2 regions of the Natranaerovirga pectinivora genome follow, and region 2 is predicted to be linked to the other one. Evidence: riboswitches for the same ligand, from Rfam matches in the RefSeq annotation. Region 2 holds a riboswitch; the other holds the start of a gene.
The links. Region 2 has a riboswitch for cobalamin ahead of EDC18_RS11420 (ABC transporter substrate-binding protein). Riboswitches for the same ligand answer to the same signal wherever they lie in the genome.
Positions count from the first base shown of each region.

Region 1: it holds a riboswitch for cobalamin, as region 2 does, so the genes downstream of both, EDC18_RS05950 (cobyric acid synthase) here and EDC18_RS11420 (ABC transporter substrate-binding protein) in region 2, are expected to answer to the same signal.

Region 1 covers NZ_SMAL01000003.1:263,735-279,634, reverse strand. Annotated here, with positions in the region: gene EDC18_RS05990 (glycoside hydrolase family 3 protein) at 1-1,618, shown strand, start outside; gene EDC18_RS05985 (HAD family hydrolase) at 1,623-2,432, shown strand; gene EDC18_RS05980 (methyl-accepting chemotaxis protein) at 2,556-3,956, shown strand; gene EDC18_RS05975 (hypothetical protein) at 4,047-4,277, shown strand; gene EDC18_RS05970 (GntR family transcriptional regulator) at 4,627-5,298, shown strand; gene EDC18_RS05965 (mannonate dehydratase) at 5,565-6,608, shown strand; gene EDC18_RS05960 (SDR family oxidoreductase) at 6,613-7,458, shown strand; gene EDC18_RS05955 (helix-turn-helix domain-containing protein) at 7,590-7,841, opposite strand; cobalamin riboswitch at 7,991-8,166, shown strand; gene EDC18_RS05950 (cobyric acid synthase) at 8,199-9,692, shown strand; gene cbiB (adenosylcobinamide-phosphate synthase CbiB) at 9,705-10,664, shown strand; gene EDC18_RS05940 (pyridoxal phosphate-dependent aminotransferase) at 10,677-11,750, shown strand; gene cobU (bifunctional adenosylcobinamide kinase/adenosylcobinamide-phosphate guanylyltransferase) at 11,765-12,322, shown strand; gene cobS (adenosylcobinamide-GDP ribazoletransferase) at 12,339-13,073, shown strand; gene EDC18_RS05925 (histidine phosphatase family protein) at 13,055-13,633, shown strand; gene EDC18_RS05920 (ECF transporter S component) at 13,652-14,143, shown strand; gene EDC18_RS05915 (DUF4944 domain-containing protein) at 14,212-14,643, shown strand; gene EDC18_RS05910 (AIR synthase related protein) at 14,675-15,427, shown strand; gene EDC18_RS05905 (NAD(P)/FAD-dependent oxidoreductase) at 15,604-15,900, opposite strand, start outside.
Region 2 covers NZ_SMAL01000008.1:93,863-109,762, forward strand. Annotated here, with positions in the region: gene nadB (L-aspartate oxidase) at 1-1,147, opposite strand, end outside; gene nadA (quinolinate synthase NadA) at 1,215-2,126, opposite strand; gene EDC18_RS11385 (CBS domain-containing protein) at 2,461-2,835, opposite strand; gene panD (aspartate 1-decarboxylase) at 2,915-3,316, opposite strand; gene panC (pantoate--beta-alanine ligase) at 3,320-4,165, opposite strand; gene panB (3-methyl-2-oxobutanoate hydroxymethyltransferase) at 4,167-5,015, opposite strand; gene coaBC (bifunctional phosphopantothenoylcysteine decarboxylase/phosphopantothenate--cysteine ligase CoaBC) at 5,062-6,261, opposite strand; gene EDC18_RS11410 (ABC transporter ATP-binding protein) at 6,939-7,700, opposite strand; gene EDC18_RS11415 (FecCD family ABC transporter permease) at 7,714-8,754, opposite strand; gene EDC18_RS11420 (ABC transporter substrate-binding protein) at 8,793-9,761, opposite strand; cobalamin riboswitch at 9,993-10,173, opposite strand; gene EDC18_RS11425 (CPBP family intramembrane glutamic endopeptidase) at 10,219-11,082, opposite strand; gene EDC18_RS11430 (putative ABC exporter domain-containing protein) at 11,213-12,793, opposite strand; gene EDC18_RS11435 (ABC transporter ATP-binding protein) at 12,795-13,505, opposite strand; gene EDC18_RS11440 (HAD family hydrolase) at 13,532-14,251, opposite strand; gene EDC18_RS11445 (ATP-binding protein) at 14,476-15,900, shown strand, end outside.

The DNA.
Region 1 (15,900 bases), on a different contig from region 2:
AGCTAGGATTAAAGAGATCCTAGATAAATACCATCAAGGTGGTCTTCGTTGGCAAGGTGGTAATAAGGAAGCTGTTTATTTGCAAAATACGACTTATCAAAAATCATCTAGGATTCCTCTGCTTATTGCAGCAAACTGTGATGATGGAGGAATTGGTTGTCTTCCAAATGAAGGAACTTTTGTGGCTACTGCTGCTCAAGCAGCTGCAAATGAATCAGAAGAAACAGCCTATCATATGGGCTTGGTTTCTGCTCGTGAAGCAACGAGTGTTGGATGTAACTGGTTATTTAATCCTGTTGCAGACATATATATGAATTGGAGAAATACAATCGTAAACACAAGATGTTTTGGGGATAACCCTGAAACAGTTATAAGAAATACAAAAGCATTTATTAAGGGTGCTAAAGATGGTAATCCTAATATGGCTTGCTGTATTAAACATTTTCCTGGAGACGGTGTAGAAGAGCTGGATCAGCATTTGGTCATGGGTGTTAATGATTTGAGTGTAGATGAATGGAAAAGTACTTACGGCAAAGTATATAACGAATTAATCAATGAAGGTATTGAGTCCATTATGGTAGGACATATTGCGCTACCAGAGATGAGTAGAAAATTAAGACCAGGGATTAAAGATGAAGAAATTATGCCAGCTACTTTAGCACCGGAACTTTTGACGGATTTGCTCAGAGAGGAAATGGGGTATAATGGACTTCTTTTAACTGACGCAACCCATATGGTTGGTTTAGCAGCAATGAAAAAAAGGGAAGAAGCAATGCCCCTTGCTATAGCTGCAGGCTGTGATATGATACTATTTGCCAACGATATTGAAGAAGATATTGCGTTTGTTAAAAAGGGTATTGAAAATAATATATTAACAATTGAACGTTTGAATGATGCTGTTACAAGAATTTTAGGATTGAAAGCAAAACTGGAATTAATGAATCCTTCAGTAGCGATTCCTAATCCAGATTTAATAAATACAACAGTTAACACAGAGGAATATTTAGGTTTTAGAAGGTTAGCAGCTGATAGATGTACAACTCTTGTAAAAGATGCTGCTAAATTAATTCCTGTAAATCCATTAGAAAAGAAAAAGATTTGGTTGGTTTATGTTCAATCTGTACCAACAACCATTGAATACATACCGGATCCATCTCGACAAATAATGATTGAAGAGTTAGAACAAGCAGGTTTTGATGTAACATTGGCACCGTGTTTTTATGATTTGGAAGCAGAAAATGGACCAAACCCAATGAATATGGTTAAGATGCTTGGTAGAGGACCAAGGAAAGAGTTTCAGGAAAAATATGATTTGGTTTTAGTAGCAATCAATATTAAAGGATATGCTCAAGAAAACAATGTGAGAATTAAGTGGAGCCAGCATCATAGCCAAGAGCTGCCATGGTATATTCCAGAAGTGCCTACAATTGGCATTAGCTTGAACTATACAAATCATCTAATTGATATACCGCAGGTAAAGACCTTTATCAATGCATTTGGAAGTACAAGAGAAAACATAAAAGCTGTCGTTGAAAAAATGTGTGGAAAATCAGAATTTAAAGGTGAAGTAAAAGAACATTATTTCTGTAATCGCTGGGAAGCCAAATTATATGGGTGATTTGATGAAAAATAAATTTTTAGTATGTATCGATTCAGATGGTTGTGCCATTGATTCTATGACGATTAAACATAAAGAGGCTTTTGGACCAGCCTTTATTAAAGTATGGGATATAGACGATTCTAAAAAAAATACAATATTAGATCAATGGAATAATATAAACTTATATAGTCTAATGCGAGGGATTAACCGATTCCAGGGATTTTTGGCTATATTGACCCTACATCCAGAATTAGTTGATAATGAACAGCTGAACGTGTTCGCAGAATGGATAGAAACAACAAAAGCTTTGTCTGATGAAAGTCTTCGGGAGAAATATAAACAAACAGGGCTAGAGATTATGGGTAAAGCATTAGAGTGGTCCGACTTAGTTAACTCGAAGATAGAGGTATTGCCATTGGCTCAACCATTCGATGGCGTAATGGATACAATAGAGCTAATTAAATCAAAAGCTGACATTGCAGTAGTATCTTCAGCAAACTTTTCAGCTATAAAAGATGAGTGGCAAAAATGTGGATTATTTAAGTTAGTTGACTATTTCTACTCTCAAGCAGATGGCACCAAAAGTGAATGTATTAATAAGCTTATTGGAATGGGTTACGAGAGAGATAAAATGATTATGGTTGGCGATGCCCTTGGTGATTACAAAGCAGCTGAAAATAATCAAATATGGTTCTTTCCTATATTAGCGGCAAAAGAATCATTATCATGGATTGACTTAAAACATAAGTATTTACACCTGTTTCTTGTTCAACAATTTAATAAGGAAATTCAAGAGGACCTACTTTTGAATATGAAAAAAAACTTGTCATAGAGCTAAGAGGTGGTTGCAAAGCAATTACCTCTTAAGTTTTATCAGCACAAATAAAGATACTGTTTTCAATATGTTTCTTAGGACAAGAGGTATAAACTTGAGTAATTGGAGGTATTTTTTTATATGAGGATACTATTTAATAATAATGGCAAAAGGGATAAAGAAGATTTTTCAAAAATTGAGTCTGATCAAGTAGATTTATTAAGGTCAGAATTAGCGGTAACGTTAAATCAATGTTCTAAATTTAACGGGTTTGGAGAAGTATTATCAATAAAAACTTCTACACCTATAACTGATGACATCAATGAATTATTAGAAATTAAAACAGAACAAATCCGTGAACTATTTTTAGACACTTGTGAGATTATAAATGATCTTACAGAAATGAATTATATAAAGCAAATGATTGATTATATTACCAATCAAAGAAAAGAAATAAAGAAAATACATTTGAGTACTAATGAAATGAGCTCAGCTATTGAAGATGTTGCTTCTCAAGTTCAAACGTCAATGACGAAAACGCTTGATACTATTAATAAAGCTCAAGAATCTATACAATCCATTACAAAGACGTTTAAACATATAGAAGATGCTTACGATGAAATAATAGCATTAAAAGTAGAAATTCTAAGTCTTGTTACAGACATTAAAGATATTGCAAACATTAGTAAATTTATTAATGATGTAGCGGAACAAACAAATCTATTAGCATTAAATGCATCAATTGAATCAGCGAGAGCAGGTGAAAGTGGTCGGGGTTTTGCTGTCATTGCTGATGAAATAAAAAAATTAGCGGACAGTACAAAAATTTCAACAGGCAGTATCAAAGAAAAGATTGATAATCTTACAAATGAATTTTCTAGCGTTACACTTAAAATAGATGCTACAGCAAAAGTATTTGATTATTCAAAAGAAGCGATTTCAAATTCGAAATCAGCTATTGATTATATGGAATATAATCTAAATGATATTGGCACGTCATTTGAAGATATATCCTCTAGTATTGAAGAAGAAAGCGCAACAATGATTAGCATTGATGAGAAAATCAATGCATTGGAAGAAGAATCAAAATTATTAACAGAGGTATGCATGAGGACAGGACAAGGTGTTTATAACTTGAGCGAAAAAGTTATTAAGCATAGAAATAAAGCTGTACCATGGTATAAGAACTTAAATATGGAGCAGTCATTAGAACTTGCTGCTATTGAACATTCTACACTAAAATGGAAAGTTTATAATGTATTATGTAATTTTGCTAATATCTCAGAAAATGACATAGATAACCATACTGAATGCAATATTGGACGATACTATGAGTCCATTAAGAAAAATGGAAATCAAGAAGAACTTTTTTTAAAACTGTATCAATCACATAAAGAGCTTCATACCCTTGCAAAAGAACTTGTTGCTAATAATAACAAATATACAACTGATGAAATAAATTTAAAACTGAAACAATTAGAGGTGCATACACAAAATTTTAAACATTACAGTAAAGACTTTGCAATGAATATTAGAAGATAAGTAGATAATAGGCTGAGATAGTTTAGAAAAGTCTATGGTACACTTATTATGAAAAAACCATAATGGGAAAAAAATAAGGAGTATTTACATATGAAAATTAAAGAATCTATATTAAGTGGCGTTATTGGAGGAGGAATGGGATTGCTTATATCTTTTCTGATTAACTATTTCCTCTTACCTGTTCCACATAATGTATTGGAAAATGCAATTGGTAATGGTATAAGTGGTTTGATGAGTGGGTTCTTCGCTGGAGGTATAGGAGTGTTTGCCTACATATCTTCACAAGAAAAGAAGAAAATGACTAAGAGACGCAGGAATTGATAGAGACTATATCACCATATTACTTGAAAAGTATGATTTATAGATAAGGGCATTTTAGGACTTGCATTCCCTGTCATGGAACAGGGCTCTCTTATGTAGAAAGATAGAAAATTATCTACAATGATAAAGAAAGCACGACTATTTATTTGGTCGTGCTTCTTTATATATCGGCCCATTGTCAACCAGCTAAAGATTGTGAAGAGTTAAAGTAAAGTAAGTTCTTTGATATTGTGGAGAAATATCCTCTTTTTTTGAATTGTAATCTATCTTAGAATCTGATACACTTTAATCAGTTGTATACATTACTTTTAAGGAGGGGATTTCTATTATTGAAAAGAAAGATAATAATATGCCTAATCAAGTGTATACGAGATTAAAGGATGAAATATTATCATTAAAAATAAAACCAGGACAATCTATTGGAGAAATAGAGATTGCCAATAGATTCAATGTTTCTAGAACACCTGTCAGAGATGCGTTTAAGAGATTGGAATATGAAAATTTATTAGAAATAAGAGCTCACAAAGGAACAAGTGTAACTTTAATAGACATTAATTATATAACGGATATTATTTATATAAGGGAAAAGTTAGAGTTTGCAGTCATACAAGAGTTATGTAAGAATTGTACAGAAAACAAGCAGTTTCAATTAAATTTATTATTAACCAAACAAAACAAATTATTTGAGCAAGGGTATTCTCAAGAAGAGTTGGCAAGAGAATTTATTAAGTCAGATAATGAATTTCACGCTATGCTTTTCAAATTAGCCAATAAGGAAAATGTTCTATCTTTCATAACATCCATTAGCCATCATTATGAGAGGTTTAGAATGTTCATTAACATTATTGAAGAGAACATTCTTTATGAATTATTTGAAGAACATAAATTGCTTGCTGAATGCATTGTAACTAATAATATAGAAAAACTTCAAGAGGTTTTTAAAGAGCATCTTTATAATGGTATTCGTAAAAGTTCTGAGAAGGTTTTTGAGTATCCAGAGTATTTTACAGATATTAAGTAATAAACACGTACTAGATACCTGAATTTTTAGGTTGATAGTACGTATTTTTTTATTAAAAATACAGTAATGTATACATACATAAAAAGTCTTGTTTGTAGGATGAGTAACTGAGAGTCAAGGGAAAGAAAGAAAATAATTGACATATGTATACAAGAGTGATAAAATAGAGATATATTATAAAGTAATTACTAGTAATTATAATGTATACATATTTGAGATATAAATAATTGATAAAAATATTCTTTAAAATTAAGGAGGGAATCACAATGAAAATGACCTTTAGATGGTATGGCAATGATGATCCAGTTACGCTTAAAAATATCAGACAAATACCAAACATGTCAGGTGTAGTGACAGCAGTTTATAGCGTTCCAGCAGGAGAAGTATGGCCAGAGGAAGACATCCAAAAACTTAAAGAAGATGTTCAAGGCTCAGGATTGGAAATGGAAGTTATAGAGAGTGTCCCTGTCCACGAAGATATTAAATTGAGAAGAGGCAATTATCAAACATACATTGATAATTACAAAGAAATTATAAGAAGACTTTCAAAATATGGAGTGAAATGCATTTGTTATAACTTTATGCCTGTATTTGACTGGACCCGTTCTCAGTTAGATAAAGAATTAGAAGATGGTTCAAAAACATTGGTGTATTACAAAGAACAAGTAGATCAGATGGATCCTACAAAATTAGCATTGCCAGGATGGGATGCATCCTATACTCCAGCAGAAATGACAGAGCTCATTGATGCCTACAAAGCACTTGGAGAAGAAGGGCTATGGAGTAATCTTGAATATTTTATTAAGGAAATTATGCCAGTAGCAATAGAATGTGATATTAATATGGCTATTCATCCAGATGATCCACCATGGTCAATTTTTAATATTCCAAGAATCATTAAAAATGAAAATGATTTAGATAGATTTTTATCTTTATATGATGATACTCACCATGGTTTAACCTTGTGTAGTGGGTCATTAGGATGTGGGAAGTTTAATAATTTTGCCAATATGGTTAGAAAATATGGTGAGATGGGAAGAATTCATTTTGCTCATATAAGAAATGTAAAATTATTAGAAGATGGTTCGTTTGAAGAAAGTGCCCATTACTCTCCTTGTGGATCGTTAGATATCTTTGAAATATTAAAAGCATACCATGACGTTGGTTTTAAAGGATATATTAGACCAGACCACGGCAGAATGATATGGGATGAAACAGGTAAGCCAGGTTATGGTTTATACGATAGAGCCCTGGGATCTACATACATTACTGGGATTTGGGAAGCTCTAACTAAGATGAAAGGAGTGTAAGACTATGAAATTACCATTTAATATAGATTTAAAAGACAAAGTAGTGGTTATAACTGGAGCAGGTGGTGTTTTATGCGGAATGTTTGCAAAAGCATTGGCAAAAACAGGAGCTAAAGTGGCTTTGCTTGACTTGAATCTGGATGCTGCAACAAATAATGCCAATGAGATTATTGAAAACGGTGGCATTGCAAAAGGATACCAATGTAATGTACTGGATAAAGATAATATAGAAAAAGTCCGTCAAGAGATTAATGAAGACTTAGGAACCTGTGACATTCTTGTTAATGGTGCAGGTGGTAACAGTCCAAAAGCAACAACAGAAAATGAATTTTTTGAAGAAAAAGACTTGAACAATATGAAGACATTCTTTGATTTGGATGCAGAAGGTGTTCGATTTGTATTTGACTTAAATTATATGGGAACATTATTACCTACTCAAGTATTTGCCATTGATATGTTGAATAAAGAAGGTGCTAGTATCATCAATATTTCAAGTATGAATGCATTTACACCTTTGACCAAAATACCAGCATATAGTGGTGCAAAAGCAGCCATATCTAATTTTACACAGTGGCTAGCGGTACATTTTGCAAAAGCAGGCATTCGTTGCAATGCTATTGCACCAGGTTTCTTTATATCCAAACAAAATGAAAAACTATTGTTTAGTGAAGATGGTACACCGACTAAAAGATGTGAAAAGATATTAAGAAATACACCTGTGAACCGTTTTGGTAAAGAAGAAGAATTAATAGGAACCCTTCTGTATTTAGTTTGTGAAGAAGCGTCAAGTTTTGTAAATGGCGTTGTAATACCTGTTGATGGCGGTTTTTCTGCTTATTCAGGGGTATAATCAAAAGGAATGATTCTGCAGGGTGCAATCAAAAGAACCTTCCAATATGATTTTTCATAAAAAACTTTCCTCCTCGGAAAAAAGGATTGTTCTTTTGTGGTACAACCACCTCTGGTTTATATCAGAGGTGGTTATTTATGTTTTTTTATAATTATTCTAAACTGTAAAGGTGTAATACCTTCTTTCTTTTTAAAAAGCCTAATAAAATTACTTTGACTATTAAATCCAGAATCTATGGATATAGCAGTAATATTCTTATCGGTATAATACAATTGGTTTTTAGCAAAAGCAATTCTTTTTAAAAGGATATATTGCTTTATGGTAAAGCCTGTCACTTCTTTAAAAGTATGTAAAAGATAATACTTATCTAGGAAAATACTCATTATACTCTCTATATATCAAAATAAGTAAAGAGGATAAAGGGGATATAAATTCTATATGCCAAAAAACTTTTTTCTTCATATATAGAAAGTAACTTATTTAATAATAAAGTTTCTAAATTGACACTTCTAATAAAATCCAGTATGATAACACTAATATGCTTTATATCTATAAATAAGAAGAAATTCTTAGGAAGTTCGGTGAAAATCCGATGCAGCCACCGCTACTGTAATAACTACTTATATACAAAAACCACTGGGAAACTGGGAAGGGGTATATAGGGTTTGATGTTAGAGCCAGGAAACAGATAGATATAATACGTTGTTCTGAATTTCGGATGGAAAGGAAGATTTATTTTTATGTCTAAAAAAATAATGTTTCAAGGCACTGGCTCAACCGTTGGAAAAAGTCTTATAACGGCAGCCATATGTCGTATCTTAAATGATAAGGGTTACAATGTAGCGCCTTTCAAATCACAAAATATGTCCTTAAATTCTTACGTTACCCAAGATGGAAAAGAAATGGGACGAGCCCAAGTGGTACAAGCGGAAGCGGCTCGTATAGAACCTATGGTAGAAATGAATCCAGTATTATTAAAGCCTACAAGTGATATAGGCAGTCAAATCATTTTAAATGGCAAAGTCTTTAATCAGTTAAAAGCCAGTGACTACTATAGAAACAAAGAATACTTGATGACAGAAGTGATCAAGGCATTTAGAACACTTGAAGAAAAATACGACATCATTGTTATAGAAGGTGCTGGAAGTCCAGCAGAAATTAATCTAAGAAAAAACGATATTGTCAATATGGGTCTAGCAGAGGCCATAGACACACCTGTTGTATTAATAGGGGATATTGATAAAGGTGGTGTATTTGCCTCTATTTATGGTACCTATATGTTACTAAGCTCTTCTGAACAAAAAAGGATAAAAGGGTATATTATTAATAAATTTCGCGGAGACGTTACGCTACTTCAGCCAGGAATAGATATGTTTTATGAAAAACTACCGATACCATGCTTAGGCGTAATTCCATATTCAGATTTTCAAATCGATGATGAAGACAGTGTGACAACAAGATTTGAAAAGCCAAAAGAAGGCAGCATTCATATTGGTGTTATCAGGTTGCCTTATATGTCTAATTTTACAGACTTTACTGCGTTAGAACTTGAACAAGATGTCTCTGTAAAGTATTTAGCCACAAAGGATGATTTTGAAGAGATAGATTTACTGATTATTCCAGGAAGTAAAAGTACAATAGCCGATAGAATATATCTTCAGAACAGTGGGCTAGATGAAAAAATATATAGATGTCATAAAAAGAGAACACCTATTATAGGCATCTGCGGTGGGTATCAAATCTTAGGAAAAACCATAAAAGACCCCTTTGGTGTAGAAACAGAAAGAAAAGAAGTGAATGGTCTAGGATTATTAAATATTAATACGGTGTTAGAAGAAGAGAAAAAAACCATACAAAGAACAGGACAAATACTGGTCAACTTTGATAATGGGGGAAAGACACAAGGTAAAAATGTAGAAGGTTATGAAATTCATATGGGAAAAACAGAGCACCTTGATAATGAATCAGATTTTATTCTACTAGAAGAAGGGTTATACGACGGTTGTGTGAATCAAGAAGGAACTGTATTCGGAACATATCTTCATGGCATATTTGATTCTCATGAATTTAGAGAAGCTTTATTAGAACCGATTAGAAGGAAAAAAGGATTAAATCTGAACCCTTCAAGACATTATAGAGAATTAAAGGAAGAAGCTTATGATTATCTTGGAAAAGTAGTAAATGAATCTCTGGATATAGAAGCTATAATGAATATTATAGAATCATCCAATTAAGCTAGGTGACATATGGAAAATATAATTGTATTGATAAGTGTTATTGTAATGGATTGGCTATTAGGAGATCCATTAGGATGGCCTCACCCCATCATTTATATGGGGAAATTGATCCAGACATTAGAAAAAATCATCAGAAAGTACTTTGAAAACTTGTTTGTTGGTGGTTTCTTTTTACTGGGTTTATCTCTTTTTATCGTTCTAATAAGTGTTTCTATAATTTTAAAGGGATCAATGGTCATACATCCCTATTTCCATACCATAGTAACCATCTACTTGTTATACACTGGAATAGCAGCAAAATGTCTTCATACTGAAGTAAAAAAGGTCATAAAAGGGTTATATCAAAGTATAGAAGAGGGCAGAAAGTATCTGTCTTACTTAGTTGGAAGGGACACTGCAAACCTTACACAGGAACAAGTGATAAAAGGCGCAATAGAAACCACTGCTGAAAATACCATTGATGGTGTTATTGCCCCTCTATTTTATATAGGCATAGGGTTTTTAGTAGGCTACCCAATTCATTTTCTTTTTGCTTATAAACTGGTTAATACTCTCGATTCTATGGTTGGTTATATCGTAGAGCCTTATAAAGACATTGGGTTCGCATCCGCAAAAGCAGATGATATTCTTAACTATATACCTGCTAGAATTGGAAGTTTGTTTATGGTATTAAGTAGTTTATTATTAAAACTGAATTGGAAAAATAGTTGGAGAATCTTAGTAAGAGATAGACGAAATCACAAAAGCCCTAATTGTGGCTATCCAGAAGCGGTAGTGGCAGGGGCGTTAAAGATTCAACTAGGTGGAACACATAAGTATTTTGATACCATAGTAGAAAAGCCGACCATAGGCGATTTAGATAAAAAACCAGAGTCAGTAATGATAGAAGATACCATTAAAATTATGTATGTAACAGAACTACTTTTTACACTATTTTTTATTATAGTGTATTTGCTTATATATTTCTAAGGAGTAAGTGATATGGGACTTGTAATAGAAGCTAAAAACAATAGACAGAACAACAATAAAATGAATATACATGGTGGTGTCATCAACGAAAAAATACTAGATTTTAGTGTGAATATTAATCCTATTCCTCTATCCCCTTCAGTAAAAGAAGCTTTAGTGGAAGGGATTAATGAGATCAATAAATATCCTGAGATTATAGGAGAGTCTTCAATTAAATTCCTAGGGGATTATTATAATACTTCAAGCAAACGGATTATTATAGGCAATGGGGCAATGGAATTAATTTATTTATTTGCTAGAGCCTTTAAACCAAAAGAAGTCATGATTATATCTCCAACCTTTAATGAATACGAACGAGCCTTTAAGCTAAATGGTGCTAAGATATACCATTATGTCTTAGAAAGGGAGAATCAGTTTAAACTGAATGTAGAAGATTTTTTACGAACTATAGTAAAAAAGAAACCAGAATGTGTGGTTATATGTAATCCAAACAATCCTACAGGACAAATTATAGATAAAGAAACCATTAAAAGAATCGCAACCCAATTAAAGTCTTGGGACGGTATGCTTATGTTGGATGAATCTTTTATTGACATTTCATTTGGAGCAAGCTGTTACAATATAAAACCTCAAAATATAATGGTCATTCAATCTTTAACAAAATATTATAGTATACCAGGTTTAAGGCTAGGCATTGGATTTGCCAGCCCAAGTATAATAGAAAAACTATATACCTATAAAGAACCTTGGACGATTAATACTTTGGCCCTTGCTGCTTTAAATCCTTTACTAGAAGACAGTGAGAGAAAAGAAAAGACCATACAATGGTTATTAGACGAAAAATACTATATAGAAACCAATTTAATGAAGTTTCATTACTTGAATTTTTACTCATCTAATACCAATTTCATTCTCATAAAACTAGAAGATTCTAGATTGCCAAAATGGCTATTAAAAGGAGATAATCCAATCAAAGTAAGAACATGTGAAGATTTTATTGGATTAGGAAAAAACTTTATACGCATAGCCATAAAAGATCATAATGACAATAGACGATTGATTCATAAAATGAGAGAATACAAGTAATGGGTAGGTGTAAAATGAGTCTTATAATGATAACTGGCGGCGCAAGAAGTGGTAAAAGCACTTTTGCAGAAGAAAAAGTCCTTGAAATAGGACGGCAGATTAGTTATATTGCAACTGCTAAAGTCACGGATAAAGATATGGAAGACAGAATAGAAAAACACAAACATTCTCGTCCTAGTGAATGGCATACTTTTGAAATGTATAACAATTTTCAAGAGATAAAATCTCATAAAGCATTTGAAAAGACAGATACATTCTTATTAGACTGTATAACCATTATGGTGACAAATATTATGTTTGATGAAACAATTGATTATGATACGTGTTCTAGTGAAGCAATAAGTGAGGTAGAAAAAAAGATATTTGTTGAAATAGACCAATTAATAAATACAATGAAAGAGAATCAAAAACAGTTGGTAGCGGTTACCAATGAAGTTGGCTTTGGCATTGTTCCTGCCTACCGATTAGGAAGTATCTTTCGTGATATTGCAGGGAGAGTCAATCAGTATCTAGCAAAACAAGCAGATGAAGTATACCTTGTTGTATCAGCAATTCCAATGAAGATAAAATAGTGTATAGAGGTGTTGTATGAAATCATTTTTACTGATGATCACGTTTTTAACAAGAATCCCATTCCCTATAAAGTTTGAGTTTAATGGGGAAACCTTCGTAAAAGGCATTCTGTTTTTTCCTATTATAGGTGTTATAATTGGTGCTTTATTATCACCAATAGCTTTACTATCCAATGTTTTACCCAATACCTATGTGAATGTCTTTATAATAATTGGCTACCTAATCATCGTAGGGGGATTGCATTTAGATGGCTTAGCAGATGTATGTGATGGTATCTTTAGTTGTCGCAAGAGAGAAAGAGTTTTTGAAATTATGTCTGACAGCTTAATTGGTGCATTTGGTGTTATAAGTTTGGTTCTATATTTTCTTACTTTTTTTGTATTCTTGAATCCACAGTGGCAGGTGGTATTGGCTTTTCCTATTGTGGGAAGATGTGTGGGTTTAATAACTTGTGGGTTATTTAACTATGCAAAAAATGAAGGCATGGGAAAAGCAATGGTAGATAAAGCTACATTGAAATATGCTTTATATGCTTTTGTTTTTGGATTGGTTAGTACCTATCTATTAGGTTGGGTGACTTTGTTTGCTTATGGGATTACTGTAATAATAAGCCTTCTTATGGTTCTAAGAATTAATAAAATCCTTGGTGGCATTACAGGAGACGTTATTGGATTAATCTTAGAAACATCACAAATTCTATTTTTAATAAGCACAGGTGTGGGAGGGATTTTGTGGACATTTATATTGTAAGACATCCAGAAACAGAAGGAAACATCAATAAAATCATATATGGTAAATCCCACTATCCTTATACAACAGAAGGAAAAAAACAGTTTAATCAAATCATAGAATCTGTTAAAGAAATGCATTTAGATAAAATATATAGTAGCCCATTAAAAAGAGTTAAAGACTTGGCAGAAGAAATATCACAAATTAAGGGCATGGCCATTCATTACGATGAAAGAATAGAAGAAATGGGCTTTGGCATCTTAGAAAAACATACATACAAAGAAGTGGATGAGCTTTACCCTGAGGTTTATAAGAATTATCTTGAAAACTATAGAACTTATAAAATACCTGAAGGGGAAAGTTTTCCTGAATTTAAAAGAAGAGTATTAGATTTTATACAAGAAGTTGTGAAAGAAGAATGTGAATCAATACTCATATTAAGCCATGGAAGAGTAATCAAAGAGATACTGGAATTTTTATTGAATCTAAATAGTGGACAAGGCTGGTGTTTTAAGATTAAGAACGGTTGTATCATTCAAATAGACTATAAAAAAGGCTATGGGCAAATGATGCTAAAATAAATTAATGGAGATGATGAGTTGAGTAAAATAAATTCAAGACAACTAGCATATATGGGGCTTTTTATAGCATTATCATTTGTAGGGGCACAGATTAAGATTCAAGGGAGTGTTGCCTTTGATTCTATGCCAGCTTTTTTGGTAGCTTTGATTATTTCACCCGTAGCAGGAGGAATAGTAGGTATACTAGGACATATGCTAACAGCAGTTACAAGCGGTTTTCCACTTACATTGCCTATTCATATGGTTGTAGGTGTACTAATGGGGATCACTTGTTACTTATTTGGCTACCTAAGTAAAAAAGGTAAGAAATACATTGCAGTAATTGTAGCTTTTTTACTTAATGGACCGATATCACTAGGCGTTAGCGCCTATATAATGTATGCACTAGGGTATGAATTTGCAGGAGTTGCTTTGTTTAGTTTTTTAATCGTGCCACTATCTATAGCTGCTATACTTAATATTGTTATAGCTGTTGTTGTGGAACCTTTTTTAATTAGAAAAAAATATTGATTGATTTTATAATCTTAGGTAAAATTATAAATGATATATAATATTTTGATAATTACTAGGGGGTAAATATGAAAAAAATAATAAGAATCATTTTTACAATATTTATTGTGTTAATAGTGGGCCTTTTGCTAAATGGCTTAATTAGAACGCCAATATGGATAGGGGAGTCATCTGATGGCAATTGGACCGCAGTATATGAAAGAGTATTTCGAGCTAGAAATAAAGAGTATTGGGATGGGACTCTTTATTGGAATGGTGACAATAATGTCAGGCTAAAATATACACAATTTTATGTGAACGGGGAACTTCACGCTGGAGTTAATGATCCATCAAGGGGACAGGAAAGGTTACTTAATGAAGCTAGCTTTGTAGCTTTAGGTCAGAGGGAAGATAAAGGGAATGAATTAAAAGTAGCTTTAGGATGGAGACACTCTGGTAATGAAGATTTACAAGAGGAAGAAATAATACTTAAAAGAAAAAGACGTTTTCTACCTTTTTAGTAAATAGAATATTTTACAACAGGAGAAGGTAATGATTAGAATTAGAGATGTATTTTTGACACCCATATCTGAAAGTGAATATTTGGTTATAACTTGTGATTCTTGTGGTGGTATTGGCAATAAAGAGCATGACATCGTAAAAGTTGACCCTTTTTATGTGGGTTATTTTACAACAGTAGTTGCCCTAGCTGAAAACTTAGCCATTGGTGGAGAAGTCTTATCCGTTGTGGATACTTTGTCTCTTTCTATGGTAGGGGATGGGGAAAAGATTCTAGAAGGTGTTCAAAGAGCCATGGAAGAAGCAGAATTATCACCTACTCAGTTAATAACAGGATCAACAGAAGAAAATATCCCAGTGACACAGACAGCAATAGGGGTAACGGTTATAGGTAAGATCAATAAAGAAAAAGTAAAATATCCAAAATCTCAAAAAGGGGATTTATTGGTATTACTAGGTTTACCTAAAATGGGCAATCAACTAGTAGAAGAAGAAATCCTCCAAACTAAAAGTGAGATTATTAAATTAAAGCACATCATACAACTAAGCAAACTAACCTTTGTTAAGGAACTAATACCTGTAGGTTCCAAAGGCATAGACTATGAATGTCAGGAAATAGCCAGCTTAAACCATTGTAAAGTAGTATATAAAGAAGGGGCAATAGATTTAAATGTATCCGCAGGTCCAGGGACTTGTGTGTTGATTACTATAGATAAAAATAATATACAACAACTACTGACTAAGAACATAAATATTCCTATCAATATTATTGGGGAATTAATTTGAAAATCTTGACAACAGTTAGATGAACCTCCGTGTTGCTCAGCAATATTTGGGTTAAAAAAGATGACTGTTTTAGCCATCTTATTGCATCACTAGAAAATTTAATTAGGTTATTTTTTGGAACAGCATTTAAGAAAATAAAACCACCTTGTTTTTTGCTATTTTTACATATTTCATAATCATCTATAAAAAGAAAACAAATCTGCATCGTGATGATAGTCATATAAAAAGAGGTCTCTTAGTATCTGCGAACCAATAATACAATATAAAACACCATTTGCCCCATAACCAAGTAAAAAATAACAATTGGGATACTCTTCAAGGGAGCCTACGTAACCAAGTTCATCGTCAGTGGAAGCAAATATACCAGCAGAAACAAAATCTTTTTCAATATCTAAAGTAGGAAACAATTCTTTGATTTGTTTTAAAAGAAGTTCTCCTTTTTTTTCAATTGTTTCAGTACTTGGCATATAACC
Region 2 (15,900 bases):
CGCCATGAACTCCTGTACAAGCAACTTCTCCACAAGCAAATAAACCATTAATATTGGTTCTACTATATAGATCTGTTTTAATCCCCCCCATAAAATAATGTTGTACGGGATGAACCTTAATCCATTCCTTGGAAATATCGAAACCTTTTTCATAACACTTCTTAAAAATAGTGGGAAACCGATTCACCAAATACGCCCTAGATTTATTGGTGATATCTAAATACACATAATCTTCCTCTTGATTTAAAATCTGTTTAACAATCTCTCTTGAAACAATGTCCCTAGGCGCAAGGTCTTTCATATGGTGAACACCCTTCATAAAAGCCTCCCCTTGTACATTCCTAAGAACAGCCCCTTCTCCCCTAACCGCTTCAGAAATCAAGAATACAGATTGATCATCCTCCCCAGTATAAAGTGCTGTAGGGTGAAACTGAACAAACTCCATATCCTTGGTCTCAACACCAGCTCTCATAGCAGCCCCAAGACCATCACCTGTTGCAATCTTAGGATTTGTCGTATATTTATACAATTGACCAATACCACCTGAGGCAATAACTACATTTGATGCCATATATGCTTTATAGTCATCTTTATATGTCAAAACACCCACAACATCATTTTTTTCAGTTAAAATATCAACTAAAAAAGTTTTATCTATAAAAGTAATATTCTCTCTAGCATCCGCAATTTCTTTAAGACTTTTTAAAATAATTCGTCCAGTAGCATCCCCACCACAATGAACAACCCGTCTCCTTGAATGTCCCCCTTCTCGTGTAATATGCAAAACCCCTTCATTACTTAAATCAAAAGGGATCCCCATATTAATTAGCTCATTAATCTCCCTAGGACCTTCCCTTACAAGAACCCTAACTGCCTCTTCATCACAAACTCCAGCCCCAGCAACCAAAGTATCCCTGAAATGCTCCTCCTCAGTATCCTCATCCAACACCACAGAAGCAATACCACCTTGAGCCAAAAAAGAATTACTCTCCTCCAAAGCACCCTTACTAATAATCCCACACTTCAACCCCTCATCAAGAGCCAAAGCAGTGTATATCCCCGCTATCCCAGCACCAATAATAATAACATCAAAAAACGCCCTCTCAACCAAGTCAAAATCACCATCAAACAAATAACGCTTCAACACACACGCCCCCTCTCGAAAAAGTAGTATATATATCACTTGCTAGTCGTCACCCTCACGACCTAATAAATTAAACTTCCAACATCCGATTCAAACTTAAATAAGCCCTCTCCCGAACCTCATCCTCTAAAACAATCTCCGTCGTCTCATTCTCCAACGCATCTAAAACAGCCTCCAAAGAAGTCTTCTTCATATTCATACAAATCAACTTAGGAGACGCCAAATAAAAAGTTTTCCCTGGATTTTCATTATGCAACTTATGTAATATGCCCTCTTCCGTTCCAATAATAAAAGTATCCTTATTAGAATGCTTTACATAATTAATAATCTGTGCCGTACTCCCGGCAAAATCAGCCTCCCCTAAGACTTCCTCTGTACATTCAGGATGCACCAACAATTCAGCTTCTGGAAACTCATTTTTAATTCTTATAACCTCTTCTCTTGTTACAAGTTTATGGGTAATACAATACCCCTTAAAGGGAATAATCTCTTTATCTTTCACTTGTTTAGCAACATAATTGCCTAGATTCTCATCAGGAATAAAAACAATTTGTTTATGAGGCAAAGACTCTACCACTTTTACAGCATTAGAAGACGTACAGCAAATATCGCTTAAAGCCTTTACTTCAGCAGAAGAATTAACATAACATACAATGGCAGCATCTGGATATTTTTCTCTTAATAACTTAACCTCTTTTTCAGAAACCATATCCGCCATAGGACATCCAGCATCACTTCTTGGAAGTAGGACCTTTTTATGAGGACTTAAAATCTTTGCACTTTCAGCCATAAAATGCACACCACAAAAAACAATTGTTTCAGCATCATTCTCCTTTGCTTTTTTACTAAGTTCAAAAGAATCCCCTACAAAATCTGCAATATCTTGAACTTCAGCCTTCTGATACAAATGGGCAATAATCATTGCATTTTTTTCTTTTTTTAAGGCATTTATACGTTCAATCATAGTATCCAATTTAATCATCCTCCTTGATAATTGTGTTTACAGGTGTATATACAGTAGTATATATAATACCATCCTTTTTCTATAAACTCAATAACAAACATAAAGTTTTCAAATATTGTTGCAAACAAAAAAATACCGTAAACATTATAATTTACGGTATTTCAAACTGTATACAAAGGCATCCAACAAGGATTTTTATTATATATAAGTGTAATAGCGCAGCCAAGGACGGCGTAGCGAAATCTTTGCAACCAAGGATGGTTGGGGATTTTTGGAACTTATATATAATCAAAATCCCTTCATCACCTATAATAAATAATCCCGTAAATCATTATAATTTACGGGATTACTATTATTTTTCTATGTAGTAGTCTAGTATATCTTCAATACTTACAATACCCACTACCATTTCATTTTCAAGTACTGGCATTGCTATAATATTATTATCTCTAAGTTTTTTACCTACACCAACAATTTCTTCATCACTATTAGCAGTGATTACTTTTTTTGTCATTACCCATTCTACAGGGCAACTGTCATAATGACCTGGTTCTATTAAAAAACGATAAATATCTGCTTTTACTATCATTCCAACTAGTACATCCTCTTCATTAATAACTGGCATACCATTGATGTTCAATTCTGTCATTTTATCAAGAGCCATTTTTATTGAATCCGTTGGTGTGATTTTAAAAACATTCTTTTTCATAATAGTATTTATCTTCATATTTATCACCTTCTTTATAAGTATACTCTAATTATAGCATACAATAATTCTAATACAACTATCTAATAACACTATTCTATTATTCTTTAATGCCATCATACATTGTTTCAGGTGCATCTTCACCTTCAATAATCTTTTCTATTCTATTCTCTCCATCTACTAGAATCACCTTTGGCTTATGATCCACAGCTTCTTTTGAATCCATTAAGCCATAGGCAATAATAATTACGATATCACCAGGTTGAGCCAACCTAGACGCTGCACCATTAAGACATATGGTTCCACTGCCAGCTTGTCCAGAAATAACGTAGGTCTCGAAGCGCGCACCATTATTATTATTCACAACTTGAACTTTTTGATTTGGTAAAATACCTGTAGCCTTTAATAAATTTTCATCTATGGTAATACTTCCAACATAATTCAAATTGGCATCTGTAACAGTGGCTCTATGTATTTTTCCTGTCATCATCTCTATTAGCATAATTTACACCTCCACTGTAATATTATCAATTAATCGAGTATTTCCAAACTTAACTGCCAAAGCAATAAGCACTTTGTCATCAATAATATTAATATCTTCTAGGGTATTCACATCAACAAAATTAACATAATCTATGTTGCTAAGAGGTTTTGTATTAATTAATTCTATCAATTCATTTTTTAATTGAACACAATCTCTTTCACCCTGCTTTATTCTTTCCTTAGTAGAAAATAACCCTTGACTTAAAACCAAAGCTTCTTGTCTTTCTTCTTCACTCAAATACACATTTCTAGAACTTAAAGCAAGACCATCTTCTTCTCTAATAATTGGACATTCAATAATCTCAATATCCATATTCAAGTCTTGAACCATCTTTTGAATAACAGCTAACTGTTGTGCGTCTTTTTTCCCAAAATAGGCTTTGTTTGCCTTAACGATATTAAATAACTTTGTTACTACTGTAGTAACACCTTGAAAATGACCAGGTCTAGAAGCACCACATAGCTTATCTGTTAGATCACTTACAACAACCTGTGTCTTTTTGTCTTCTACATACATCTCAGAAGCTACTGGGGCAAATACAACCGTTGCTCCTGCTTCTTTAGCAACAGTTAAATCACCTTCTAAATCTCTCGGATATTTTTCAAAATCCTCATTTGGACCAAATTGTGTAGGATTAACGAAAATACTCACCACAACAATATCATTTTCCTTGGCTGCCTTTTCAATTAAAGACCCATGCCCTTTATGAAGATAACCCATCGTTGGCACAAAGCCAATGCTTTTATCTTGTAACATATATGGTTTTAAATATTCTCTAATACCCTTTATTGTATTAATACATTCCATCTTACTTTTTCACCTTTGTATATAGTTTAGTTACATTTTCACTATCCATAGTAAAAATATGATTTTCATTAGGGAATGCTCCCTCTTTTACTTCTTTAATATATCCATTTATTGCATCACCCATAGCATTATACATGTTTGCATATCTTTTTGCAAATTTTGGACTGTTCCCGTGGTACAAACCTAATAAATCATGGGTTACTAAAACTTGACCATCACATTTACGCCCTGCACCTATTCCTATTGTTGGTATACTAAGCTCATTGGTAATTAACTCTCCTACTTCTTCAGTGACACATTCTAAAACAACAGCAAAAACCCCTGCCTCTTCCAATGCCTTAGCATCTTCTAGTAATTTTTGCCCTTGTTCATCTGTTTTACCTTGAATAAAATAGCCCCCAAACTGATGCACAGATTGTGGCGTCAACCCAATATGCCCTACTACTGGTATACCTGCGTTAACAATGGCTTTAACATGGTCTATAATTTCTTTTCCACCTTCAAGTTTTACAGCCCCTGCAAGACCTTCCCTAATAATGCTTCCTGCATTAATAACACTTTGTTGGATACTTATATGATAGGATAAAAAAGGCATGTCGCCAATGACCATAGCTCTTTTTGTTCCACGACTAACAGCTTTTATATGATGAAGCATATCTTCCATTGTTACTTGAGTTGTATCATTATAACCTAATACAACCATCCCCAAAGAATCTCCTACTAAAATAGCATCAATACCTTGCTGATCTAAAATTGTAGCAGTTGGATAATCATATGCCGTTAGAACGGTTATTTTTTCTCCACTCTTTTTCATTTTTCTAAATGTAGAAGTGGTAACTCTTTTACTCATACCATTGTCCTCCAATCAAGATATAATACCCTACAGCTATATTCTATTATTTTAATAAATTTACAATTTCATCAATTATAATATTACTTAAATTTTCTTTTGTATCCATAGGAAATTCTTTTACATTCTTTTCTTTATCAATAATTTTAATAATATTGGTTTCTGATTGGAAACCTGCTCCTACCTCTGTCACATCATTTACAACAATTAAATCAAGATTTTTTTTAATTAATTTCTTTTTTCCTTCTTCAATTACATCATTGGTCTCAGCTGCGAATCCAACAAAGATTTGATTTTCTTTTTTATTATTCCCAATATTAAATAATATATCAGCATTAGGCTCCAATTCAAGACTTACCTTACTATTAGATTTCTTAAGCTTTATATCTGATTTACTTTTAGGTCTATAATCTCCAACTGCTGCTGTTTTAATAACAATGTCTTGAGAATCAACAACCTTTACAACTTCATTATACATCTCTTCTGCCGTTTCCACTTTAACAAAATTACTCATCCCTGTAGGTTTTTCAATAGAAACAGGACCGGAGATCAAAGTAACATTAGCACCACGTTCACTTGCACTTTTGGCTAGGGCATAACCCATCTTACCGCTAGAAGGATTGGAAATAAAACGAACAGGATCAATCCATTCTCTAGTGGGTCCAGCTGTTATAAGGACATTCTTACCCTTCAAATCCTCTACTGGGTTTAACATTTCCTTTATATGTTCAAGAATAATATCATTGTTCGCTAACTTACCAACACCCACGTCACCACAAGCCAATCGACCAGCCTCTGGATCTACAAACTTATAATTCCTGCTTTTTAACTTATTAATATTCTCCTGAACTATATCATTAGTATACATATTGGTATTCATTGCAGGTGCCATGAGAATAGGTGCTCTAGTTGCCATAATAGTAGTCGTCAACATATCATCAGCAATCCCATTAGCAATCTTGCCAATAACATTAGCCGTAGCAGGTGCAATTAAAAACAAATCCGCCTTCTTAGCCAAAGAAATATGTTCTACATCCCAAGTCTTAGGCTCTTCAAACATATCCACAACAACATAATTCTGACTAAGAGACTGAAAAGTCAAAGGTGCCACAAACTCAGTAGCAGACTTAGTCATAATCACATGAACATTAGCATGAAGCTTCTTAAGCCGACTAACAAGATCACAAACCTTATAAACAGCAACCCCACCAGAAATCCCAATCACAATATTCTTATCTCTAAGCATAAAAACCACTCTCAATCATAGCTTTTTATTAAGTATATCACTAAACTACAATATAAATCAAGACTCACAAAAAACCAAGGCAGAAGACAAGGAAGACAAGGGGAAAAGGAAGAAGACAAGGGGACGTTTCCACTGTCTTGTGGAAGACAAGGGGACGTTTCGGCTGTCTTGTGAAAGACAAGGGGACGTTTCCACTGTCTTGTGTAAAGAAGACAGGGGGAAAAAGACACGGGGACGTTTCGGCTGTCTTGTGAAAAGACACTGGGACGTTTCGGCTGTCTCCTCAAGACAACGCAAGGGAAGAAAAGAAGACAAGGGGACGTTTCCACTGTCTTGAGTAGACAACGAAAGACAAAGGAAAAGACAAAAGAAAAGACACGGGGACGCTTCGGCTGTCTTGAGTAGACAACGAAAGACAAAGGAAAAGACAAAAGAAACGCCCCCTTGTTACGACAAAGACTAGGGAGTGTTATATATAAGATTATACCGCGGAGCCAAGGATGGCGTAGCTCGACCCTCTTATCCAAGGATGGATAAGGGTCGATAAATCTTATATATAACACTCCCTAGTCGCCAGCCAAAAACCCTGTCTTGAAAAAAGACAAAAGAAACGTCCCCTTGTCACCCTGGTCACCCCGAAAAAAGACAAGAGAAACGTCCCCTTGTCACCACCCTTGTCACCATCCGATATATCGGCGTCCTTTTCCGTCAAATATACTCACCTTTAAGTCATAAACCTCCTCAATCAACCCTTCAGTAACCACATCAAAGGCCTTCCCTTGAGCCTTAACGACACCTTCCTTCATCACGACAACTTCCTCACAATAGTTCACAGCAACATTAATATCATGCAAAGAAGCAATAATGGTACGCCCTTTTACCTCACATAAATACTTCAAAAACCGAATAATCTCGTGCTGATAATGAATATCCAACTGAGAAATAGGCTCATCCAAAACAATAATTCCTGTATCTTGGGCTAAAGCCCTAGCAATAATAACCCTTTGAGTCTCACCACCACTTAACTCATTAACAAATCGGTCTCTTAACCCTGTTAAATTGGTCTCACGAAAAGCTTCTTCCACCTTCTCATAATCCTCTAAAGAAGGGGACTCTAACCTTTTTATATAAGGATGCCTTCCCATAAGCACAATATCTCTAACTGAAAAACCCTGACTTATATTAAATATCTGAGGGACATAAGCAATGTTTTTTGCAATTTCATTTCTACTCATTGTATCTAACTCTTTGTTATTTACAAATATTTCCCCTGATTTTTTAGAAAGTAATCCCGTCATTAATTTAATAAGTGTGGTTTTTCCAGAACCATTAGGCCCTAAAATCCCATAAAACTTACCTTTGTTAAATGACAAATTTATATTATGTAATACCTTTTTTTCATCATACTTATAACTAAGACTTTTAATATCTATTTTCATACTTTCCCACTTCCTAAGCTACAGTCTTTCTATTCTTATACAACAACCACAAGAAAAAAGGTACACCAAACAATGAAGTAATAACACCTGTGGTTAGTTCTTTATTAGGCAATACAGAACGGGCAATGGTATCACAAATAATCATAAAAACACCACCAAAAACAACGGATAAAGGAAGTAATTTCTTATGAGAAGGACCACTTATAAACCTTGCCATATGGGGTATGATCAAACCTACAAAACCAATAATACCACTTGAAGCAACAATTATTGCGGCAACAAGAGATGCTGCCACTAACAAATTCTTCTTAACCTGATCTACATGGACCCCTAAAGACTTGGCTTGTTCATCACCAATCATTATTAAATCCAGATCCTTAGAATAGTAAAAACTATACAATGTCATGAGTATTACAACCATACCTACAATAAGAACCTTTTCCCAAGTTGCATTTCTAAAGCTACCCATAGTCCAAAAATACACTTCTTCAACCTTATCTTGATTAAACATCATAATAAGAGAAATCATAGACCCAAAAAAAGAGTTAATAGCCAGTCCCGCTAATAATAAGATGGATACTGAAGACTGCCCTTTAATTCTAGAAAGACTAAAAATTAGAAACATAACCAATAATGAACCTGCAAAAGCAAACAATCCCATAGCCCCAAAACCTAAAAATCTTATATGGGTATTTAAAATAGCAGCAATGGTTGCACCCATTGCTGCTCCTGAAGACACGCCAAGTAAATAAGGTTCTGCCATAGGATTGGCAAAAACACCTTGAAAAATTGCCCCTGCACAGGCCAAACCAGCCCCTCCAAAAAGGGCTAAAATGATTCTAGGCATTCTTAAATTCATAACAATGGTAAAATGAGAATCCGGTATATGGCTAATATCTATAAAGTTTTTTAAATAGGGCACTCTACTTCCGATAATTCTAAAAAAATTAAGGAAATTAATATTGGCGCTACCTAAAGTGCCTGCTACCGTTATGGTTAAAACAAGTACCACTAACGTTAATATAAATTTAGATTTATATCCTTTATTTTTCATATTACCCATTCCTTTATACAATCCCATTAATAATCTAATTAAAATTTATCTGGGTGAAATATTGAAGCAAGTTCTGCTATAGCTTCTCTTAATCTAGGCCCTTGTCTATAATAAATATCTTCATTAACTGAATATATTCTTCCTTCATTTAAAGCCGTCAAATCTTTGTACCCTTCTAAATCATATAACATATCCACCAAATAATCTGGTGCAATTAAAATATCAGGGTCTTTTTCTACTAATAACTCTACACTATACATCCAATTTTGTCCATCAGCAGCCACATTATTAGCTCCTGCTAACTCCATCATTTCTCCAATAAAAGTATCTCCTGTTGCCGTTGAATCTCCACTACCTGCCCATACAATAAAATATGCATTTGGTTTTTCAAGGGCTTTAGTTGTTTCAATAACATGATTAACTACATTTTCCATATCTGCTATTAAACCTTCAGCTTCTTCTACCCTATTGAACACTTGGCCTAAAACTGTTATATACTCATAAGTACCTTCAAAAGAGTCATCAAAGTCTAATACTAAAACATTTAATCCTAAGTTCTTAAAAGCATTATAATTGTCTTCGCCTACCATAGAAGATAAAATAACTAAATCTGGATTAGCTTCAACAACAGACTCAATATTATAATCAAACAATGTACCAAAATCTCTAATCTCTGAAGCCTCTACTGGATAATTACAAAATGTAGAACGGCCTATTAATTTGTCTCCTACATTAATTTCAAACATGATTTCAGTCGTCTCCGGTGAAAAAGAAATAACGGAATTTGGTTCTGACTCAATAACTGTAATCTTCCCGAACTTATTTTCAATTTCTAAAGGATATGTAACCTGAAGATTTACATTATCATCAACTTGATTTTGATCTTCTAGACCAATAGGTTCAATAGGAGTTGGCTCACTAGGCGCCTCATTTGCAGTACAGCCAGCTAATACTACTAACATTAATACCAATAGAAGTGTTGTTACATTTTTAAATAAATTTTTCATTTTGTTACTCCTTATTTTTTTATTTAGAGGGATTTAATACTCTTTAGTTCTCGTGTATTCAAGTGAGCATTCACCGGCTGAAAGGAAAAGCAGCCAATATTATTATATATCCCTTGAATCCACAAATCGACTTATTAAGTATAAAAAAACCGTATATATAAATATACGGTTATAAAGCATCTCCAATTAACTTGTGTGCATATAATACCCGTACCTTCCCTCCGAAAGTCGAATTGCTTATGGCATAAGGCAGTTCTCCTGACTCACATATCAAACCTACTCTCCACCTTCTCAGGATCACTCCCAATGGTATATGGATTTCGTAATGCTTACAGTAGCGGGGGCTGTAATGGATTCACACCATTTTCCCTTTTAATCTTTTACAAAAAGAACCTTATACTTTATTCAATTGTACGTGTTTTAATATAATCTAATACAGCTAAAATGTCAATAACTTTTACTGATCCAAAGAATAAGTTGGATCTTCTTCATTGACCTCTTGAGTTATGTATTCTTGAGTTGGGTATTCTTTACTCAGTACAACTTTCATAAACCAAGCTAAGATTACAAAAGACACCATAACATATATTATCCCAAGAAAACTTGTCATATTCTCATCAATAAAATATCCAATAAACAAACTTACAAAGTTAAAGACAAAATGAAGGAAAATAGGCGCCCAAATACTTTTCATTTTTAAATATATCACTGCCAAAACCAACCCTATGACAAATGCATATGACCCTTGAACAATATTTCCATGGATAAAACCAAATACAAGAGATTGGATTATAACGGCTACCCATACAGGGGTGGATTTCATAAAGTCTTTTAAAATGACACCTCGACAAAGTATTTCTTCGAATATTGGTGCAATGACAATGACTAAAAACAATGTAATCCATACATTTCCTGATGTTAAGTTTTCTATGACGCCATCGTGCTCTTCTAGGTATCTAGTAATATTAAAAAATCTTGGTATAAGCATTAAAGCTACATTTATAAATACATTTAACGCAATACCTATTACAAGTAGATATAATATTTGAGATATATCTAATTTGCTAAAATTAAGGTACTTAACTAAGGACTTTTCTTTTCTAAAACTAAAGAGAATAAATATAAATAAAAGAGTCACTAAATTAATACCAATAACCATTAAAGCTAAATTGTTAGAAAGAAAAGCATCTAGTGAATCTACGTCTGTATATCCACCACTAATAGCACCTACTATACCCATAACAAAGGCAACCACAGCAGTTGCTATCATATAAAAAAGCCCAATTAACAACAAAAATCCCACTGCTTTTAATAATTTCATAATTCCCCACCTCATATTATATATGTAAATGTAATTTACAAGCTTCCTTACACTGATTTGAAATTACATTTCAATAAATTTTTTGTCTCTAATAAAGCAAAAGTCATTTGTTACGTTACTAGTATAAATCTTAATTGAATTCTGGATTTTTGATACTAAAAGCCGCAGGGACAGATAGCATCAGTGTAATACTTAAATAGATTAATACCACAATTAATAAAGCTATTGTTAAGGAAATATTTAATAACCCAAAAGCTATGGCAATACTAATACCAGGAATTAAAATAATAATATTAAATATAAATCTAATGAATCCTTTTAACATTTGAGTTTGCGTATTACCAAAAAGCTTTGAACATATAAGTTCTAAAAATGATTGGATCATTACAAACATAAATAGTATTATGCCACATAAAAACCCGTGAAATATATTTTCATTAAATATAATGGAAACAACTAAAAAACCTATAAAGCAATCCTTAAATATCTTTATCCCTTCCAATATGGTTAAGTTTATTAATTTCTCAAAGTTATTATCAGGAATCAAATACAAATAATGCTTATTTAATTCCGTTTTTCCAACACCTATATTAACTATAATAACTATAAAATATATTAATAGGACTGCCCCAGCTAGAAGCTTTACTGAAGGTATCTCTTCAACTTGTGGCACTATGGATCCTACAAGAATAAGTGCTGAAATAATAAACAAGCTTTTTATATCAAATAAAAACAGCCCTTTCTTTTTCATTTCCAATAATTGTTTCTCCAATATAACTTTTGACTTGGCTTTTTTAAATTGAAATTTTACTTTTCTTGCTTTTTTGTTTTTATACAAATTTTTAAATTGGTTCCCATCTTTAATTGCAGAAAGAGCTTCCTCGGTTTTTTCTGATTGAGTGATTGCATCTTCAAAAAAATCTGTTGTAGCAAATTTAAAAGAAATTATTAAAGACGTTGTAACCAATAAAAGAATTAAAGCAAGAGAAATTAAAGTCTCCCATGTAAAACCAAAAGCTACAGAGTCAAAAATACTTCTATACCATCCAATTAAAGGGATTTTTAAAAACCAATCACTAGAAGCCCTAGACAACATACCATTTATAGGATCACTGGTACCAAAAGCGCCTAAGATAACGTATCCAATTAACGACATAGCTAATGCAATAATCAATGTTTTAAACATTCTTTTTAATTTAGGCAATCTCATGTTAACAATGAAAAGACCTGTACATATAGGAGAAATGGATAATGTTAAAACCATCCACGCAAAACCATATAGAAAAAAACCAGAAACTCCTGAATCCAATCCTCCTGTAAAATAGGGGGCTTGAATAACCATAAAAATCATAATAATAAATGACTGGGCTGCCTGCCTTAATTGACTAAATAATAATATTTTTGCTGGATGATAAGGTGCCACAAAAATCATATTCACATCTGCCATTCTAAATGCTGTTGAAATTTTTCCCAAACAGCTGTATAAACTTGGCACAACAGTAAGTATAATCAATCCAAGCATTATACTTTGATACATCTGCAAACTTGTGGGATTAATACCCTCACCACTTTTTCCTCTATACACTATAATTGCACCATATATCATAAAACCATAAAGCACTAGATACCCTAAAAGCGCTAATTTCTTTTTGACCAATTGCTTTAAGCCATTCTTAAAACTTTTTCTTAAAATATAAAATAAAGATACCATACTAAGCTCCCTTCACTTCATCTGTTGCTTCAAAGAAAATCTCTTCAAGGGTTCTAGTATTATGAATCAAACTCTCTTTGTTCAAATCTTTCACGACTTCACCTTTGTTCATAATCAATACTCTATCCCAGTACTGTTCTACACTATCAATAATATGAGTACTTATAAGAAGAATGCAACCCGCTTCTTTAAGTTCTATAAACACTTTTTTAAGTTCATTAATGGCTTTTGGGTCTAGTCCGATCATCGGCTCGTCAAACATGATGATCTTTGGCTTTATAAGCAATGCACAGCAAAGACTCACCTTTTGTTGCATACCTTTTGATAACTCTCTTCCTACTTTATCTACCTTATCATCTAAATCAAATCTTTTTAATAACTCATTCTTATACCCTTCATAATCCTTTAACTCATAAGCTTTTGCAATAAACTCTAGATGTTCATTTACCGTTAATAATTCATACAAGGAAGGGGTTTCAGGAACATATCCTAATATTTTTTTAGATTCAATAGACTTATTACTGTGTTCAAAAATATTTATCTCTCCAGAAAATTTTAAAAGTCCAGCAATACACTTAATGGTTGTACTTTTTCCTGCACCATTTGGACCAAGAATAATACATATTTCTCCTTCATTAATACTAAATGACATATCATTTACGGCAATGTTTTTACTCCCAAATTTCTTTACTAAATTCTTTACCTCTAACATTTATGCGCTCCATCCTTTATTAAAATTTATTGTTCATTCACACTAGGTAAATTGCAAACAAAATTATAAAAATCCTCATACTTCCCACTGTAATCACAAACAACCTCTTCATCTGTTCTATTAATAATACAATCCTCAATCAAATATGTCTTTAACCCTAAACGCCCTGCAATCATATCCTCTTGTACATCGTTTCCAACCATCATACATTCAGATGGCTCCTTATGGATGTCTTCTAATATTTCTTTATAATAGTGAATTTGTGGTTTGCAATAACTATTCTCTTCATAAGAAGTAATATAGCTAAATGTATTAGGATCTACATTAGCCCATCTTACTCTGTGTAAAATAGCTTTTTTAGGAAAAAGTGGATTTGTTGCCAGGACAAGATTATAATTCTTTTCTTTTAATACTTCCAAACTTTTAATGATCCATTCATTCTCAGATGCAGAAACTTTTGCTTTTTGAAACCCTTCATCATAAAATTTATCAAATCGCCCTTTATACATCTCTAAATCATCATTAATTAATTCTCCGAACTTCTCCATAAAAACACTTTCATTGGTTCTTTTTTCTGTGTTCTTAATCATTTCACCTGTAGCAGTCCATATATAATTAATTAAAGTTTCTTTTTCGATGATATCTGAAAATGCATTTGACATTTCATCAAAATAAATTTTCATAAACAATTCCATATTTAAAGGCAATACTGTACCATCTAAATCAAATAAAATAGTATTAATCATACTTCATCCTCACATTTCAATTATTTTATTATATATATTTTAACATAAGTATTAATTATTTCAATTGTTTAAACAAAATATATAAAATATCCTTACTATTTTAACCCAAGCCCATAACTTAAGTTGCTGTGGAAAGTAAAAACTGTTATAATATAAACAAAATCTTTAGTAAAAAATAGTATTTTATTGGTACTAATGATATGTTCCAACAGGGAGGTATTCTTATGGGAAACTCTAGTTCTAGAAACACTAGAACTACTCTTGGATTTATAACGCCATTTATTTGGGGAGATATTGGCCTTAGTTTTTTCAAGGGAGCCGCAGCCTTTTCATCTGAACAAGATGTAAATTTAATATGTATAATAGGACAAAAACCTAATGATCCCACAAACAATAACTTTAGTGCAAATATCATATATGATTTAGTTGACGCTAGAAATGTAGATGGCTTAATTACTTGGGCATCTCATTATGAAGAATTTTTGACAACTGAGGAAGTAATTGAATTTTTTGCAAAGTTTAAAAACTTACCTGTTATTACAATTGCAAATAAGATTAAAGATTTTCCTGCTGTACTAATGGACAATGATGATGGTATCAGTAGCTTAGTTGATCACCTGTATCAAGTTCATGGCTATACCAAAATTGGTTTTGTTCGAGGTCCAGAGTTCCATAATTCTGCCAAACAAAGATATATGTCTTATATGAAAGCTTTGGAAAGACACAATATACCTATTGATCAACGCCTCATTACTGAACCTAATATCTTCCATGAATCTACTGGTGTAAAAGCAGTTAAGTATTACCTTGATGAATTAAAATTAGTGCCAAAAGAAGATATTGAAGCAATAATATGTGTTAGTGATTTGGTTGCATTAGGTGTATCTGATGAACTTAATAAAAGAGAAATCCGTATTCCTTTTGATATTGCTTTAGTTGGATTCAACAATAAAAATGAGAGTAGGATGTGTAATCCTCCAATTACGACTATTGACCCACAGTTACTTCGCTATGGTCAGGTAGCTACAGATTTAATTCTTAAGCACCTTAATGGAATAGAGATACCCAATAAAGATAACTATATAAAGAACCACCTTGTCATTAGACACTCTTGTGGTTGTTTAGAACCAAATACACATTGTGTAGATGATCTTGATTCTGAACTATCCTTTATGATTTCAGATGATGAGTTAATGGCCATAAAAAATCACTTAACACAAATTGCCTCTTTTACAACTAGTTCTGTGTCCCATTTAAGAATTGGAGACTTAGTAGGTGACTTTATAAATGATCTTAATGATCCTTCTTCCAATAAATTTATAACAACTTTAGAGAACATTTTGAATATTCTTAAGAAATCAGATGAAGACATCTCAATATTCCAATTGTTAATCTCTGAAAAAAGAAATTTAATGTTGCCCTATTTAAAAACAAGTAAATTACACCTTAGAGCCTCTGATATATGGAATCAAGCCAGAGTACAAATACACCTAGCTTTAGAGTTTTCATTAGCCAATTTTAACATTAAAACCAACAATTTATTATTTTCTCTTCATGCAACCAATCAATCTTTGAATTCTACATATGAGCGAACAGAACTTCTCCTGGCTATTGAAAGATTGCTTGAAGACTTAAAAATTCCTGGATGT